Streptacidiphilus albus JL83: one gene and its partners. The protein of the gene in region 2 interacts with the protein of the main gene of each other region in a pairwise test. Links are inferred from orthologs where the notes say so. Each region holds a gene or a part of one and is shown on either strand. Other genes may lie near its edges. The genes, in order: ftsZ, BS75_RS11890 and BS75_RS27950.

What was found.
Region 1: the proteins of BS75_RS11890 (region 2) and ftsZ interact in binary tests that used the Escherichia coli proteins (3 or more experiments, as listed by UniProt). The link is inferred for Streptacidiphilus albus JL83 from one-to-one orthologs.
Region 3: the proteins of BS75_RS11890 (region 2) and BS75_RS27950 interact in binary tests that used the Escherichia coli proteins (3 or more experiments, as listed by UniProt). The link is inferred for Streptacidiphilus albus JL83 from one-to-one orthologs.

Annotation. Positions count from the first base shown.
Region 1 is NZ_JQML01000001.1:2,083,536-2,088,579, reverse strand. Bases 872-3,733 are described here. They hold ftsZ (cell division protein FtsZ), read left to right. Parts: upstream 872-1,585; coding sequence 1,586-2,881; downstream 2,882-3,733. Other genes in these bases: BS75_RS46275 (YggS family pyridoxal phosphate-dependent enzyme), read left to right, coding at 3,661-3,733; pgeF (peptidoglycan editing factor PgeF), read left to right, coding at 2,930-3,664; BS75_RS09035 (cell division protein FtsQ/DivIB), read left to right, coding at 872-1,313. Outside these bases: murG (undecaprenyldiphospho-muramoylpentapeptide beta-N-acetylglucosaminyltransferase), read left to right, coding at 1-547; more of BS75_RS09035, read left to right, coding at 540-871; more of BS75_RS46275, read left to right, coding at 3,734-4,425; BS75_RS09015 (cell division protein SepF), read left to right, coding at 4,611-5,044. UniProt on the Escherichia coli protein: Essential cell division protein that forms a contractile ring structure (Z ring) at the future cell division site. The regulation of the ring assembly controls the timing and the location of cell division.
Region 2 is NZ_JQML01000001.1:2,735,999-2,741,029, reverse strand. Bases 303-3,151 are described here. They hold BS75_RS11890 (rod shape-determining protein), read left to right. Parts: upstream 303-1,138; coding sequence 1,139-2,164; downstream 2,165-3,151. Other genes in these bases: mreC (rod shape-determining protein MreC), read left to right, coding at 2,261-3,136; ndk (nucleoside-diphosphate kinase), read left to right, coding at 374-787. In the rest of the region: BS75_RS11900 (DUF4233 domain-containing protein), read left to right, coding at 1-168; rod shape-determining protein MreD, read left to right, coding at 3,305-4,051; mrdA (penicillin-binding protein 2), read left to right, coding at 4,195-5,031. UniProt on the Escherichia coli protein: Forms membrane-associated dynamic filaments that are essential for cell shape determination. Acts by regulating cell wall synthesis and cell elongation, and thus cell shape.
Region 3 is NZ_JQML01000001.1:6,375,740-6,380,873, forward strand. The notes cover bases 1,074-4,025. They hold BS75_RS27950 (helix-turn-helix domain-containing protein), read left to right. Parts: upstream 1,074-1,988; coding sequence 1,989-3,062; downstream 3,063-4,025. Other genes in these bases: BS75_RS27945 (DNA translocase FtsK), read left to right, coding at 1,074-1,819; rimO (30S ribosomal protein S12 methylthiotransferase RimO), read left to right, coding at 3,150-4,025. Also shown: more of BS75_RS27945, read left to right, coding at 1-1,073; more of rimO, read left to right, coding at 4,026-4,643; pgsA (CDP-diacylglycerol--glycerol-3-phosphate 3-phosphatidyltransferase), read left to right, coding at 4,760-5,134.

The DNA of each region.
Region 1 (5,044 bases), 650 kb from region 2 along the record:
CCAGCGGCTGCCCACGCTGCTGGTCTCCGGCGGTTCCCAGGGCGCCCGCCGGCTCAACGAGACCATCCAGGCGGTCGCCCCCCGGCTCCAGCAGTACGGCGTGCAGATCCTGCACGCGGTCGGCCCGAAGAACGAGATCCCGCGGATCGACGACATCCCGGGGATGCCGCCCTACCGCGCGGTCCCGTACCTGGACCGGATGGACCTGGCCTACGCCGCCGCCGACATGATGCTCTGCCGGGCCGGCGCGATGACCGTGGCCGAGCTGGCCGCCGTCGGGCTGCCCGGCGCCTTCGTGCCGCTGCCGATCGGCAACGGCGAGCAGCGGCTCAACGCCCAGCCCGTGGTCCGGGCCGGGGGCGGGCTGCTGGTCGACGACGCCGAACTGTCGGTCGACTGGGTGCTGGGCCAGCTGCTGCCGGTGCTGACCGACCCTCAGCGGCTCTGGGACATGAGCCGGGCCGCCGCCGAGTTCGGCCGCCGTGACGCCGACGACCTGCTGGTCGACATGGTGTACCGGGCGATCGCCAAGCACCGCCGTGCCTGAGGCCCTCGCGCCGGAGGCGACCGCGGCGGCGGACGGGGCAGCGCCCCCGTCCGCCCCGCGGCTGCGGCTGTCCCGGCGCGGTGTCGGGGTCCTCGCCGGACTGCTCGCCGCACTCGTCTCCACCGCCTGCTGGCTGGTGTTCTTCTCCTCGGTGCTGAACGTCAGGACGGTCCTGGTCAGCGGGGTCAGGGTGCTGACGCCGGCGCAGGTGCTGGCCGCCGCCCGGGTGCCGCTGGGCGGTCCGCTGGAGCGGCTCGACACCGGGGCGGTCCGGGCCCGGGTGCTCCGGGCGCTGCCCCGGGTGGCGCGGGTGCAGGTGAGCACCGAGTGGCCGCACACGGTCCGGCTGCGGATCACCGAGCGGGTCGCGGTCGCCGCGGTCAGGACCGCGAACGGCTACGAGCAGGTCGACGCGGGCGGGGTGGGCTTCGCCACCGGTCCCGGCATCCCGGCCGGTGTGCCGGTGGTCGAACTGGCGCTCTCCCCGGTCGGCCGGAGCTCCCTGCCGGAGTTCTCCGAGGCCGAGCTGGTGGACTCGGCGGTGCAGATCGCGAAGGCGCTCCCGCCCGCGGTCGCCCGCGGGACGATTGCGGTCGTGGTGCATTCGTACGACGATATGGAATTGCAACTCGCCGGTGGCGCAACGGTGCTGTGGGGGAGTCCGGAAAGGGACGCGCGCAAGGCGGTGGTGCTCGCGGCACTGCTGAAGCAGGGCGGTACGACCTACGACGTCACCGCGCCCGACGACCCAGCAGTGCGCGGTTGACGCACGCTTGACGGATCGCCGGTCCAGCCACGAATCTGATAGACCACCCCGGTGGACACCCCGGACGATTGATCACATAGGCTCACAAGAAAAATCGAGACGCTCGGCGTGTCCGTTGAATGGACCCGCCTTGAGACCTAGTGTCCTGTGACAGACGGAAAGAGTGACACAGCATTAACCCTAAACCTCAGGGTCAGGGTTCGGGTCCGGACCTCGTCTCCACGAGTTCCCGTCCCTTCGGCACCGTACATCCGAGGCGAGAGGCCTTCGACGTGGCAGCACCCCAGAACTACCTCGCAGTCATCAAAGTCGTCGGCATCGGCGGCGGTGGCGTGAACGCCATCAACCGGATGATCGAGGTCGGGCTCAAGGGCGTCGAGTTCATCGCGATCAACACCGATGCGCAGGCCCTCCTGATGAGCGACGCCGACGTCAAGCTCGACGTCGGCCGTGAACTCACCCGCGGCCTCGGCGCGGGAGCCAACCCCGATGTCGGCGCCAAGGCGGCCGAGGACCACCGCGAGGAGATCGAGGAGGTCCTCAAGGGGGCCGACATGGTCTTCGTCACCGCCGGCGAGGGCGGCGGCACCGGCACCGGCGGCGCGCCCGTCGTCGCCAACATCGCCCGCTCGCTCGGCGCGCTCACCATCGGCGTGGTCACCCGGCCGTTCACCTTCGAGGGCCGCCGCCGCGCCAACCAGGCCGAGGACGGCATCGCGCAACTCCGCGAGGAGGTCGACACCCTCATCGTGATCCCGAACGACCGGCTGCTGTCGATCTCCGACCGCCAGGTCTCGGTGCTGGACGCGTTCCGCTCCGCCGACCAGGTGCTGCTCTCCGGCGTCCAGGGCATCACCGACCTGATCACCACCCCGGGCCTGATCAACCTCGACTTCGCCGACGTCAAGTCGGTCATGTCGGACGCCGGTTCGGCGCTGATGGGGATCGGCTCGGCCCGGGGCGAGGACCGCGCCAAGGCCGCCGCCATCATGGCGATCTCCTCGCCGCTGCTGGAGGCCTCCATCGACGGCGCGCGCGGCGTGCTGCTCTCCATCTCCGGCGGCTCCGACCTCGGCCTGTTCGAGATCAACGAGTCGGCCCAGCTGGTCGCCGAGGCGGCGCACCCCGAGGCCAACATCATCTTCGGTGCGGTGATCGACGACGCCCTCGGCGACGAGGTCCGGGTCACCGTCATCGCGGCCGGCTTCGACGGCGGGCAGCCGCCCACCATCGTCCGTGAGCCGGTGGTTCGCTCCGGTCAGAACCAGTCCGCGCAGCAGGAACGTCCCAGCGAGTTCAACCGCTCCGAGCCGGGGCGCACCGATCCCCACCGCACGGACACGCACCGCTCGGACTTCAACCGCGCGGACTTCAGCCGCTCCGAGTTCAACCGCTCGGGTTCCACCGCCGCCGGGCGCAGCATGCACACCATCGGCAGCGTCCCCCGTGCCGAGGACCCGGCCCCGCGCCACCCGGAACCGCCGGCCGCGCCGCACGTCCCGCAGACCCGGCCGCCCTACGTGGACACCCCGGCCGAGGAACTGGACGTTCCGGACTTCCTCAAGTAGCGCTCCCGGCCGCCGGTCCTGCGGGCCGCAGCCACTAGGCTGACCAGCATGATCGGCCACCGGATCTCCCTCGACAGTGCTCACTTCGCCTTCACCGACCGGTGGGGCGGGGTGAGCACTTCGCCGTTCCAGGAGCTCAACCTGGGCGGGGCGGTGGGCGACGACCCCGCCGCCGTCCGCGCCAACCGCCGCCTCGCCGCCGCCGACCTCGGGCTGGACCCGGCCGACGTGGTCTGGATGAACCAGGTCCACGGCCGGGAGACGGCGGTGGTGGCGGAGCGTCAGCCCGAGGGGACCGCCCCGACCGTGGACGCCCTGGTCACCGCCGGGCGCGGGCTGGCGCTGGCGGTGCTCACCGCCGACTGCGTCCCGGTGCTGCTCGCCGACCCGGAGGCCGGCGTCGTCGGCGCCGCCCACGCCGGGCGCCCCGGGCTCGCGGCCGGCGTCGTCCCGGCGGTCGTGGCCGCCATGGTCGAACAGGGTGCGCGCCCGGAGCGGACCACGGCGGTGATCGGCCCCTCGGTCTGCGGCCGCTGCTACGAGGTACCGGCCGCGCTGCGCGCGGAGGTGGCCGCGCTGGAGCCGGCCACGGCGGGCGAGACCTCCTGGGGGACGCCCGCACTCGACCTGCCGGCCGGGGTCCGGGCCCAACTCGGCTCGCTCGGCGTGACCGTGCACCCGCAGCCGCACACCTGCACCCTGGAATCCGCCGATCACTTCTCCTACCGACGCGAGCAGCGGACCGGCCGCCTCGCGAGCTACGTCTGGCTGGACCCGCGATGACCCACGTGAACGATCAATCTGCTGCCCGGGCGCGCCTGGCACAGCTGCGCGCCAACCTCACCTCGGTGGAGCAGCGCGTCGCCGACGCGTGCGCCGCCGCCGGGCGCGCACGCGACAGCGTCACCCTGGTGGTGGTCACCAAGACCTATCCGGCCTCGGACACCCGGCTGCTGGCCGGTCTCGGAGTGGCCGACGTCGCCGAGAACCGCGACCAGGACGCCGCCCCGAAAGCCGAGGAATGTCGTGATCTCGACCTCCGCTGGCATTTTGTCGGCCAATTGCAGACAAATAAGGTCCGTTCCGTCCTCCGTTATGCCGACCTCGTTCATTCGGTCGACCGGATCCGACTCGTGGAAGCCCTCTCCGAGGGGGTGCTGAAAGCGGGTCGTCCGGAATTGGGCTGCCTCGTCCAGGTCGACCTCGGCGCCGATTCGGCAGCAGCCGAATCCGGCCACGCACCCGGTCGCGGCGGCGCCCTTCCGGAGCAGGTCCCGATGCTGGCGGAGGCGCTGGCTGCCGCGCCCGGCTTGCGACTTGACGGTGTGATGGCTGTCGCGCCGCTGCACGGGCGCTTCGCGGGCGATCCGCGCGCGGCCTTCGACCGGCTCGCGGAAATCGCATCCCGTGTACGGGAGGCGCATCCTGCTGCCACGATGGTCTCCGCAGGGATGAGCGGGGACCTGGAACAGGCCATCGCAGCCGGGGCGACACATGTGCGCGTCGGTACGGCGGTACTGGGTGCGCGGCCACCCCTCGGGTAACGTCACCGGGTAGAAGATCAGATCGCAGAACAAATCAGGACAAGAAGGAATCTCCCCTTCAACTGAGGGGCAGACCGTGGATCGTGGAACCACTCCGCCGCACTGAGCGACTCGTGAACGAGCGGCCCAAGGCGGGGCGCGTACCGGTGACAAAGCCGATCCACCACAGAGCGGAGGACAGGAGTATGGCCGGCGCTGTGCGCAAGATGGCGATCTACCTCGGCCTCTTGGAGGACGATGGCTACGACGTCCAGAGTTACGACCCGGACGACGAGGACTACGGCCCCGAGCCCGAGCCGCTGCGAACCGGACGCACCGAGGAGGTGCCCCGACCCGTCCCCGCGCCGACCGCGCCGGCGGCTTTCGTGGCGCCGATGCGCTCCGAGCCGAGGATGGCCCCAGTGTCGTCCATCACACCTGAACGTCGAAATGTCGAGAAGAGCGCCCCGGTGATCATGTCCAAGGCCGCGTCCGAGCGGGAGCCCTACCGCATCACCACGCTGCACCCCCGTACCTACAACGAGGCCCGTACCATCGGGGAACACTTCCGTGAAAGCACCCCCGTGATCATGAATCTCACGGAGATGGACGACACGGACGCCAAGCGCCTCGTAGACTT
Region 2 (5,031 bases):
GGTGCGGTGGCCGTCGGGTGGGTGCTCCAGGTCGCGCTGATCGCCAGCGGCGCGGTGGTCGGGATGATGTACGCACTGGGCGTGATCTTCGCCGCGCTGTGGTGGGCCTCGGTGCACTACGGGCGGAAGATCGACGTGATCAAGGCGGCCCGGGCCGCCGCGGTCTGAGCGGACGTCCGGCCGGGCCCCGGTACGGCCATCGGGGTGTCCGGCCGGACTTCTCACCTGACTTTTGTACCGGGGCCTTGACGGGCCTCCGGCCGCACAGCTGACCGGCTGACGTCCCGGTATTCGCTCCGGGTAGGCTCGGCACCGATCATCACCGCTGTCGCCACCCGGCAGCGCCGTCGCCACCAGAACCTCGGAGCGCCCCATGTCGCAGCGCAGCCTCGTCCTCCTGAAGCCCGACGCCGTCCGGCGCGGACTGGTCGGCGAGATCGTCTCCCGGATCGAACGCAAGGCCGGTTGGACCCTGGCCGCCATGGAGCTGCGCACGCTGGACGCGGCGACGCTGGAGCAGCACTACGCCGAGCACCTCGGCAAGCCGTTCTACGAGCCGCTGCTCACGTTCATGTCCTCCGGTCCGTCGGTGGCGCTGATCGTCGAGGGCGAGAGCGTGATCGAGGGCATCCGGGCGCTGGCCGGCAAGACCAACCCGCTGGAGGCGGGCCCCGGCACGATCCGCGGCGACTTCGCCACCATCACCCGGGAGAACCTGATCCACGCCTCCGACTCCGAGGCCTCCGCCGAGCGCGAGATCAAGATCTTCTTCCCGGCCCACGCCTGATCCTTCCGAGTCTTCGAGGTCGGCCGACAGCGGACCGGACGCAGCTGACGGTGCGTCCGGTCCGCTCGGCCGTATGGCCGTCACCCACCTGTCCGAGTGGGGGCACAGGAGTTGTCAGGCAATCGGAAGTAATGATTCCGTGGAACCTGGCAGCCGACACAGGCGTCCCAATAGTGAAAAATCTGATCGTCTGCCTGAATACTGGACACAAGTCCACGGTCACCCTGTGTGCCTCCATGGCTACCATGGAGCTACTCGGCAACGGTGGCTGACGGTCTGCCATCGCGAGCCCGCAGCCGCCCCCACCCTCGAACCTCGGGAAGGCCCCCCAAGCCCATGGCGAACAACAGCATGTCGTTCATCGGTCGTGACATGGCTGTCGACCTCGGCACCGCCAACACGCTCGTGTACGTCAGGGGCCGCGGGATCGTCCTCAACGAACCGTCAGTGGTCGCTGTCAACACCAACACCGGCGGCATCCTCGCCGTCGGCTCCGAGGCGAAGAAGATGATCGGGCGCACGCCCGGCAACATCGTCGCCATCCGCCCGCTCAAGGACGGCGTGATCGCCGACTTCGAGATCACCGAGCGGATGCTCCGCTACTTCATCCTGAAGATCCACCGCCGGCGCTACCTGGCCCGCCCCCGGGTCGTGGTCTGCGTGCCCAGCGGCATCACCGGGGTGGAACGACGCGCCGTCATCGAGGCGTCCCGGCAGGCCGGGGCGCGCCAGGTGCACATCATCGAGGAGCCGATGGCCGCCGCGATCGGCGCGGGCCTCCCGGTGCACGAGCCCACCGGCAACATGGTGGTCGACATCGGCGGCGGCACCACCGAGGTCGCCGTGATCTCGCTCGGCGGCATCGTCACCGCGCAGTCCATCCGGGTGGCCGGCGACGAGCTCGACAACGCCGTCATCCAGCACATCAAGAAGGAGTACTCGCTGCTGCTCGGCGAGCGCTCCGCCGAACAGATCAAGATGACCATCGGCTCCGCCTTCCCGATCGACGGGGACAAGGAGGAGCACAGCGAGATCCGTGGCCGCGACCTGGTCAGCGGCCTGCCGAAGACCGTGGTGATCTCCGCCGCCGAGGTCCGCCAGGCGATCGAGGAGCCGGTCAACGCCATCGTCGACGCGGTGAAGACGACCCTCGACCAGTGCCCCCCGGAGCTCGCGGGCGACGTCATGGACCGGGGCATCGTGCTCACCGGGGGCGGCGCGCTGCTGCGCGGCCTCGACGAACGGCTGCGCCGGGAGACCGGCATGCCGGTCCACATCGCCGAGAACCCGCTCGACTCGGTCGCCCTGGGCGCCGGCAAGTGCGTCGAGGAGTTCGAGGCGCTGCAGCAGGTGCTGGACTCCCAGCCGCGTCGCTGAGCCCCCGCTGATTGACGCACCATCAGTATCCTGACAGGTCCCGGGAACCACAGCTCCCGGGAGCTCCGCACCTCTTGAAGGGCCCCGCCGAGGACCGTGAGGGACACACGAGAAAGTCGGCTCCTGCTCGTCCTGCTGGTCGCCGTCGCGTTCGCACTGATCACCGTCGACATCCGAGGCGGCGACCACTCGCCCCTGAACGGGGCCCGGGACACGGCCGCCTCCGTCCTCGGCCCGGTCGAGACCGGGGTCGCCGGGGCGGTCCAGCCGGTCTCCGACGCCTTCCGCTCGCTGCGCGAGTCCGGGACCAGCGGCGACCGCATCCGCGCACTGGAGCAGCAGAACGCCCGGCTGAAGCAGCAGGTCTCCAGCTCGGACCTGGTCCAGAGCCGCTCCGCCGAGCTGACCAAGCTGCTCGGCGTGGCCGGGGCGGGCCAGTACACCATCAAGGCCGCCCAGGTCGTCGCGATCGGGGCGGCCCAGGGCTTCTCCTGGACCGTCACCATCGACATCGGCAGCAATGACGGCATCAGCCGCGACATGACCGTCATCAACGGCGACGGCCTGGTGGGCCGGGTCACCACGGTCAGCCCGGAGACCTCGACGGTGCTGCTGGCCAGCGACCCGGACTTCGGCGTCGGCACCCGGATGGAGGGCAGCGGCGAGATCGGTTTCGCGACCGGTCAGGGCAACGGCCCGATGCGGGTCGAACTGCTGAACGGACAGGCGCGGGTCAGGACCGGCGACCGGCTGGTGACCTTCGGCTCGCAGAACGACCGCCCGTTCGTGCCCGGGGTGCCGGTCGGCACCGTGGTCCGGGTCGAGAACACCCCGGGCCAGCTGACCCGGACCGTGCTGGTCCAGCCCTTCGTCAGCTTCACCACGCTCGACCTGGTCGGCGTGGTCGTCCAGCCGCCCGCGACCGACCCCCGCTACGCCGTGCTGCCGGCGAAGCCGGCCACCGGCCACTGACGGCCGTGCTGCTGACGTGGCGTCACTGTGACGGTCCGTCGGACGGACGGCGTGTCAGCGACGCGGGGCCGCCGCCGTGCGGTACCGCTGTACTGATGGCCCGGCCCATCACCGAAACGCCGCACTGAGACAACGCGGTACCGACAGAGCTGAGAAAGGCCGACCGGCATGTGGCTGCACCGCATCCTGCTCTCCGCGGTCCTGATCGTGGTGGCGCTGGTCGTCCAGGTCAGCGTCCTCGCCCGGCTGGGCCTGCCCGGCGCCGTGCCGGACCTGATGCTGCTCGTGGTGATAGGGCTGGCACTGGTCTACGGCCCCGTCGGCGGCTGCCTGGTCGGCTTCGCCGCCGGGCTGCTGGCCGACCTGGCCCCGCCGTCCGACCACGCGGTCGGCAGCTACGCGCTGGTGCTCTGCGTGCTCGGCTACGCGGCCGGGCTGATCCGCCCGCCGGGCGGGCACATCCGTTCGGTGGGGCTGCCGCTGCTGGTGGTCGCTGCGGCGGCGATCACCGCGACGCTGCTCTACGCCGCCGTCGGCGCGATGGTCGGCGACACCGCCGCCCGGCACGTCGGGATGCCCGGCCTGCTGGTCACCGCCGTGGTCTACGACGTGCTGCTGGCGCCGTTCGTGGTGCCGGGCGTGATGGCGCTGGCCCGGCGCTCGGTCGACGACCTGGCCGGCCACGGCGGCACCGTCTTCGGCGCCGGCATGCGGCGGACCACCCGCGGCCGCTCCGGGCTCGACCGCCGGGGCTCCTTCTTCGGCACCGGCGGCGACCGCACCAGCGGCGCGGCGGGCCTCGGCACGGTGCCCGGCTTCGGCGACGGCGGCCGGCGCGCGGGCCGCGACGGCGGCCGGATCATGCGCACCGACGAGAGCGACTGGAACAGCCGCGTGAGCGGCGTCGACGACTGAGCCGGGCCGCCCTCGGGCGCACGGCCACCGGCATTTCGCACGACCGGCATTTCGCACGACCGGCATTTCGCACGACCGGCATTTCGCACCACTGGCATTTCGTACCACCGGCATCCGTACCACCAGGGCGGGAAGCGAGACCCATGAACCACACCCCGGAGACCGGGGGGCGCAGCAGCCGGGTGACCGGACGCCTGCTGATCCTCCAGGTCATCGTCCTGTCCCTGCTGGCGACCCTCGGCGGGAGGCTCTGGTTCCTGCAGATCCGCAACGGCCAGCAGTACTCGCAGGAGGCAGTCTCCAACCACATCCGGCCGGTGCTGGTCCCGGCCGTGCGCGGCGAGATCCTGGACGCCAACGGCATGCCGCTGGCGGACAACTCCACCCAGCTGGTGGTCTCCGTCAGCCGCACCGCGCTGCTCCAGCAGCAGGACGGCGGCAAGGCCGTGCTCGGCCGGCTGGCCCAGGTGCTGGGGATGAGCCCGACCGAGGTCCACGACAAGGTCCGGCTGTGCGACGCGGTCACCCCGCAGCCCTGCTGGAACGGTTCGCCCTACCAGCCGATCCCGGTCACCGAGCAGGCCACCGCCCAGCAGGCGATGCAGATCATGGAGCGCCGCGAGGACTTCCCCGGTGTCACCGCCGACCCCACGGCGGTCCGGCAGTACCCCGGTCCGGCCGGGGCCAACGCCGCCCAGCTGCTCGGCTACCTGTCGCCGGTCACCCAGGACGAGATCAACGCCGCCACCAACGCCGAGGGCAAGTCCGCCTACGCGGCCTCCGACCAGGTCGGCCGGGCCGGCCTGGAGTCCGTCTACGACACCCAGCTGCGCGGCCAGCCGGGCGTGGACAACCTGGAGGTCGACAACCTGGGCCGGGTGATCGGCAGTGCCGGGCAGAGCGCGGCGTCCCCCGGCAACGACATCGTGACCAGCATCGACGCCCGGATCCAGGGCATCGCCGAGCAGCAGCTGCAGCAG
Region 3 (5,134 bases), 3.6 Mb from region 2 along the record:
CGCCGGGGCCGAGGAGTCGGCCCCGGCGACCCCGGGGGGCCTGGACGCCATCGACGTGGCCGCCGCTGCCGCCGCCCAGCTGGACGGCGCGGTCATCCACGGGGTCCATCCCTCGCCCACGCTGGTCAACATGCTGAGCAAGGTGAAGGACAACACCCCGCCCGGCGAAGCCCCGCCGGCCGAGCAGCCGGTCGCGGCGCCGGCCGACGCCGTCCCGGACCACGAGGTCGACGTCGACGAGTTCGACGGCGGGTCGGGGGCCGAGTCGGGCGACGCGGCCGGGGTGCCGCCGGCCCGGCAGGAGGACGGCGGCATCCCGCCGCTGCGCTCGGAGCAGCTGCCGCTGCCGGCCGGCAGCGGCTACCAGCTGCCCCCGCCCGAGCTGCTGACCCGGGGCGGACCGGGCAAGTCCCGGTCCAAGGCCAACGACGACGTGGTGGCCGCGCTGAGCAACGTCTTCGCGGAGTTCAAGGTCGACGCCGCCGTCACCGGCTTCACCCGGGGCCCGACGGTGACCCGCTACGAGGTCGAGCTCGGCCTCGCGGTGAAGGTCGAGCGGATCACCGCGCTGGCCCGCAACATCGCCTACGCGGTGGCCAGCCCGGACGTCCGGATCATCAGCCCGATCCCGGGAAAGTCCGCGGTGGGCATCGAGATCCCCAACACCGACCGCGAGATGGTCAACCTGGGCGACCTGCTGCGCTCGCCGATCGCGACCAACGACCCGCACCCGATGATCGTCGGCATGGGCAAGGACGTCGAGGGCCAGACGGCCGTCGCCAACCTGGCGAAGATGCCGCACATCCTGGTGGCCGGCGCCACCGGCGCGGGCAAGTCCTCCTGCATCAACTGCCTGATCACCTCGATCCTGATGCGGGCCACCCCGGACGAGGTCCGGCTGGTCCTGGTCGACCCCAAGCGGGTCGAACTGACGGCCTACGAGGGCGTGCCGCACCTGATCACGCCGATCATCACCAACCCCAAGAAGGCCGCCGAGGCGCTGCAGTGGGTGGTCCGGGAGATGGACCTGCGCTACGACGACCTGGCCGCCTTCGGCTTCCGCCACGTCGACGACTTCAACCGGGCGGTCCGCTCCGGCAAGGCCCAGCCGCTGCCGGGCAGCGAGCGGGTGCTGACGCCGTACCCGTACCTGCTGGTGATCGTCGACGAGTTGGCCGACCTGATGATGGTGGCCCCGCGCGACGTCGAGGACTCGATCGTCCGGATCACCCAGCTGGCCCGCGCGGCCGGCATCCACCTGGTGCTCGCCACCCAGCGCCCCAGCGTCGACGTGGTCACCGGTCTGATCAAGGCCAACGTGCCCTCCCGGCTGGCCTTCGCGACCTCCTCGCTGGCCGACAGCCGGGTCATCCTGGACCAGCCGGGCGCGGAGAAGCTGATCGGCAAGGGCGACGCGCTGTTCCTGCCGATGGGCGCCGGCAAGCCGACCCGGATGCAGGGCGCCTTCGTCACCGAGGAGGAGATCGAGGCCGTCGTCGAGCACTGCAAGGCGCAGCTCCAGGCCGAGTACCGGAGCGACGTCACCGTCGGCAGCGCGCCGAAGAAGGAGATCGACGAGGAGATCGGCGACGACATGGACCTGCTGGTCCAGGCCGCCGAACTGGTCGTCTCGACCCAGTTCGGCTCCACCTCGATGCTCCAGCGCAAGCTGCGGGTCGGCTTCGCCAAGGCCGGCCGGCTGATGGACCTGATGGAGTCGCGCGGCATCGTCGGCCCCAGCGAGGGTTCCAAGGCCCGCGACGTGCTGGTGACGGCGGACGAGTTGGACGGGGTGCTGCTCACTCTCAGGGGCGAATGAGCGGTCGAGGGCGCATCGGCGGGCCGCTCCCGGGCGTTCCACTTTCGGCGGATCACCGCTTGCCGGGGCCTCGGCTCCCGCTCCTAGACTGACGATCAGCTGATGTCTCCGGCCGCCGTCCTCGCGGGACCGCGCGGCAGCAGGCGGTGAACGCTCGAAAGGCGGAACTGTGGCCAGCGGCACGTCACTCTCCGAAGAATCCGGCCGAACCACCCCGGCCAAGCCCTGGGTGGACACCGCGCCGCTGCCCGTGCCGGATGCGGACCCGGCAGGCGGACCGGCGGGGGCGGAGCGGCCGTCGATCGGGCAGGTGCTCCGCGCCGCCCGGATCGCGGCCGGCCGCAGCGTGGAGGAGGTCGGCGACGACACCAGCGTCCGGGTGCCGATCATCGAGGGCATCGAGCAGGACGACTTCAGCCGATGCGGCGGCGACTTCTACGCCCGCGGCCACGTCCGCTCGCTGGCCCGCGCGGTGGGCGCGGACGCGGACGCCCTGGTCACCGAGTTCGACGAGGCGCACGGCGGGACCTCGGCGGCGGCCCGGCCGCTGCCGCTGCCGCTGTTCGAGCCCAGCCGGATGAACCACGAGCGGCGGCGGCCCAGCTGGGCCGGGGCGATGGTGGCGGCGATCGTGGTGGTGGCCGCGGTGATCGGCTTCAACCTGGCCGACGGCCGGAGCAAGGACACGGCGGCCGAGGCCGCGGTCGTGCCCTCGCCGTCGGCCAGCGGCCCGGCCAAGCCGCTGGTGGTGCTGCGGCCGACGATGCCCGCCGCGCCGGTCAGGACCGCCCCGCCGGCCGCGCCGGCCGCGCCGCTGGGCGTGGTCACCGTCAAGCTCACCGCCGACGCCGCGGACAGCTGGCTGGAGGTCGCCGACACCACCGGCCGGACGTTCTTCGAGGGCGATCTCGCCAAGGGCGCGAGCCAGAGCTACACCGACCCCAAGGGACTGCAGCTGGTGCTCGGCAACGCCAGCGGCGTCCACCTCTGGGTGAACGGCAAGGATGTCGGCCGCCCCGGTGCGGCCGGCCAGGTGGTGCAGCTCGCCTACACCCCGTCCGACTTCCGCAAGGCCCCGGCCGCCCCGCCCGCCGCTGCCGCCCCGGCTGCCCCGCGCGCCTCCGCCGCGCCGGCCGTGCCCGCGCCGCCGCCTGCTTCCGCCGCTGCTGCGGCCGCGGCGGTCGGTTCGGCCGCGCCGCTCGCCCCGGCGGCTCCGCCCGCCTCGGCCGCGTCCGTCCGGTGACCCCGGAGCGGCCCCGGAGCACCCGGTCTGGGCTGCGGTTTTACCCCTTCGTGCCACCCGCGTCAAAACCTCGGTAATCTTGGCGACATGTCCGAACGCCGCACAGTCGCCCTTGTCACCCTTGGATGCGCCCGAAACGAGGTCGATTCCGAGGAACTCGCCGGGCGCCTGGAAGCCGATGGATGGGAGCTCGTCCACGACGCCGCCGACGCCGACATCGCCGTCGTCAACACCTGTGGGTTCGTCGAGGCCGCCAAGAAGGACTCGGTCGACGCCCTGCTGGAGGCCTCCGACCTGAAGGGCCGGGGCCGCACCCAGGCCGTCGTCGCCGTCGGCTGCATGGCCGAGCGCTACGGCAAGGAGCTCGCCGAGGCGCTGCCGGAGGCGGACGCCGTCCTCGGCTTCGACGACTACGCCGACATCACCGACCGGCTGCAGACCATCCTCTCCGGCGGCCAGCACACCTCGCACGCCCCCCGCGACCGCCGCAAACTGCTCCCGCTGAGCCCGGTCGAGCGGCAGCAGGCCGCCGACGGCGGCTCCGTGGCCGTCCCCGGCCACGGGGAGGCGTCCGCGGCCGCACCGGTCATCGAGGACCTCCCGGAGGGCGTCGCGCCCGCCTCGGGGCCCCGGATGCTCCGCCGCCGACTGGACGACAGCCCGGTCGCCTCGGTGAAGCTCGCCTCCGGCTGCGACCGGCGCTGCTCCTTCTGCGCCATCCCGGCCTTCCGCGGCTCCTTCCTCTCCCGCCGCCCCTCCGACGTGCTGAACGAGACCCGCTGGCTCGCCGAGCAGGGCGTCCGCGAGGTGATGCTGGTCAGCGAGAACAACACCTCCTACGGCAAGGACCTGGGCGACATCCGGCTGCTGGAGACGATGCTGCCGGAGCTCGCCGCGATCGAGGGGATCGACCGGGTCCGGGTGAGCTACCTCCAGCCCGCCGAGATGCGCCCCGGTCTGATCGACGCGCTGACCTCGACCCCGGGCGTCATGCCCTACTTCGACCTGTCCTTCCAGCACTCCGCGCCGGACGTGCTGCGCCGGATGCGCCGCTTCGGCGACACCGACCGGTTCCTCGGCCTGCTGGAGCAGATCCGGGCCAAGGCCCCGGAGGCCGGCGCCCGGTCCAACTTCATCGTCGGCTTCCCCGGCGAGACCGAGGCCGACCTGGCCGAGCTCGAACGCTTCATCACCCACGCCCGGCTGGACGCCATCGGCGTCTTCGGCTACTCGGACGAGGACGGTACCGAGGCCGCGACCTACGACGGCAAGCTCCCGGAGGAGGTCGTCGCCGAACGGCTGGCGAAGATCGGCCGGCTGGCCGAGGAGATGACCTCGCAGCGGGCCGAGGAGCGGATCGGCAGCGCCGTGACCGTCCTGGTCGAGTCGATCGACGAGGAGGACGGCGTGGTCGGCCGGGCCGCCCACCAGGCCCCGGAGACCGACGGCTGCACCACCCTGCTCGGCGCCCCCGAGGGGGTGAAGGTCGGTGACCTGGTCGAGGCGAAGGTCGTGGCCAGCGAGGGCGTCGACCTGATCGCCGAGGCGATCGGCTGTGTCGGAGCCGAGGTGGACGCGTGACACCAGGCCCGGAGGGGAGAACCGGGGGCGTGGCGCCCGTCTCGGCGGGGGCGTCCGTGTCGGGGTCCGCGTCGGGCCCGGTGACCGGGTTGGGCAGCCTGTGGAACATCCCCAACATGCTGACCATCCTGCGGCTGCTGATCGTCCCGGTCTTCGCCGCGCTGCTGCTGGCCGACGGCGGACACGATCCCAAGTGGCGCTCGGTGGCCTGGGCGGCCTTCGCCCTCGCCATGATCACCGACCTCTTCGACGGCGAGCTCGCCCGGCGGATGAACCTGGTCAGCGACTTCGGCAAGATCGCCGACCCGATCGCGGACAAGGCCATCATGGGCACGGCGCTGGTCGCGCTGTCCGCCCTGGGCGACCTGCCCTGGTGGGTGACGATCGTCATCCTGGTCCGCGAGGTCGGCATCACGCTGATGCGCTTCTGGGTGATCAAGCTCGCCGTGATCCCGGCCAGCCGGGGCGGCAAGATCAAGACGCTGACCCAG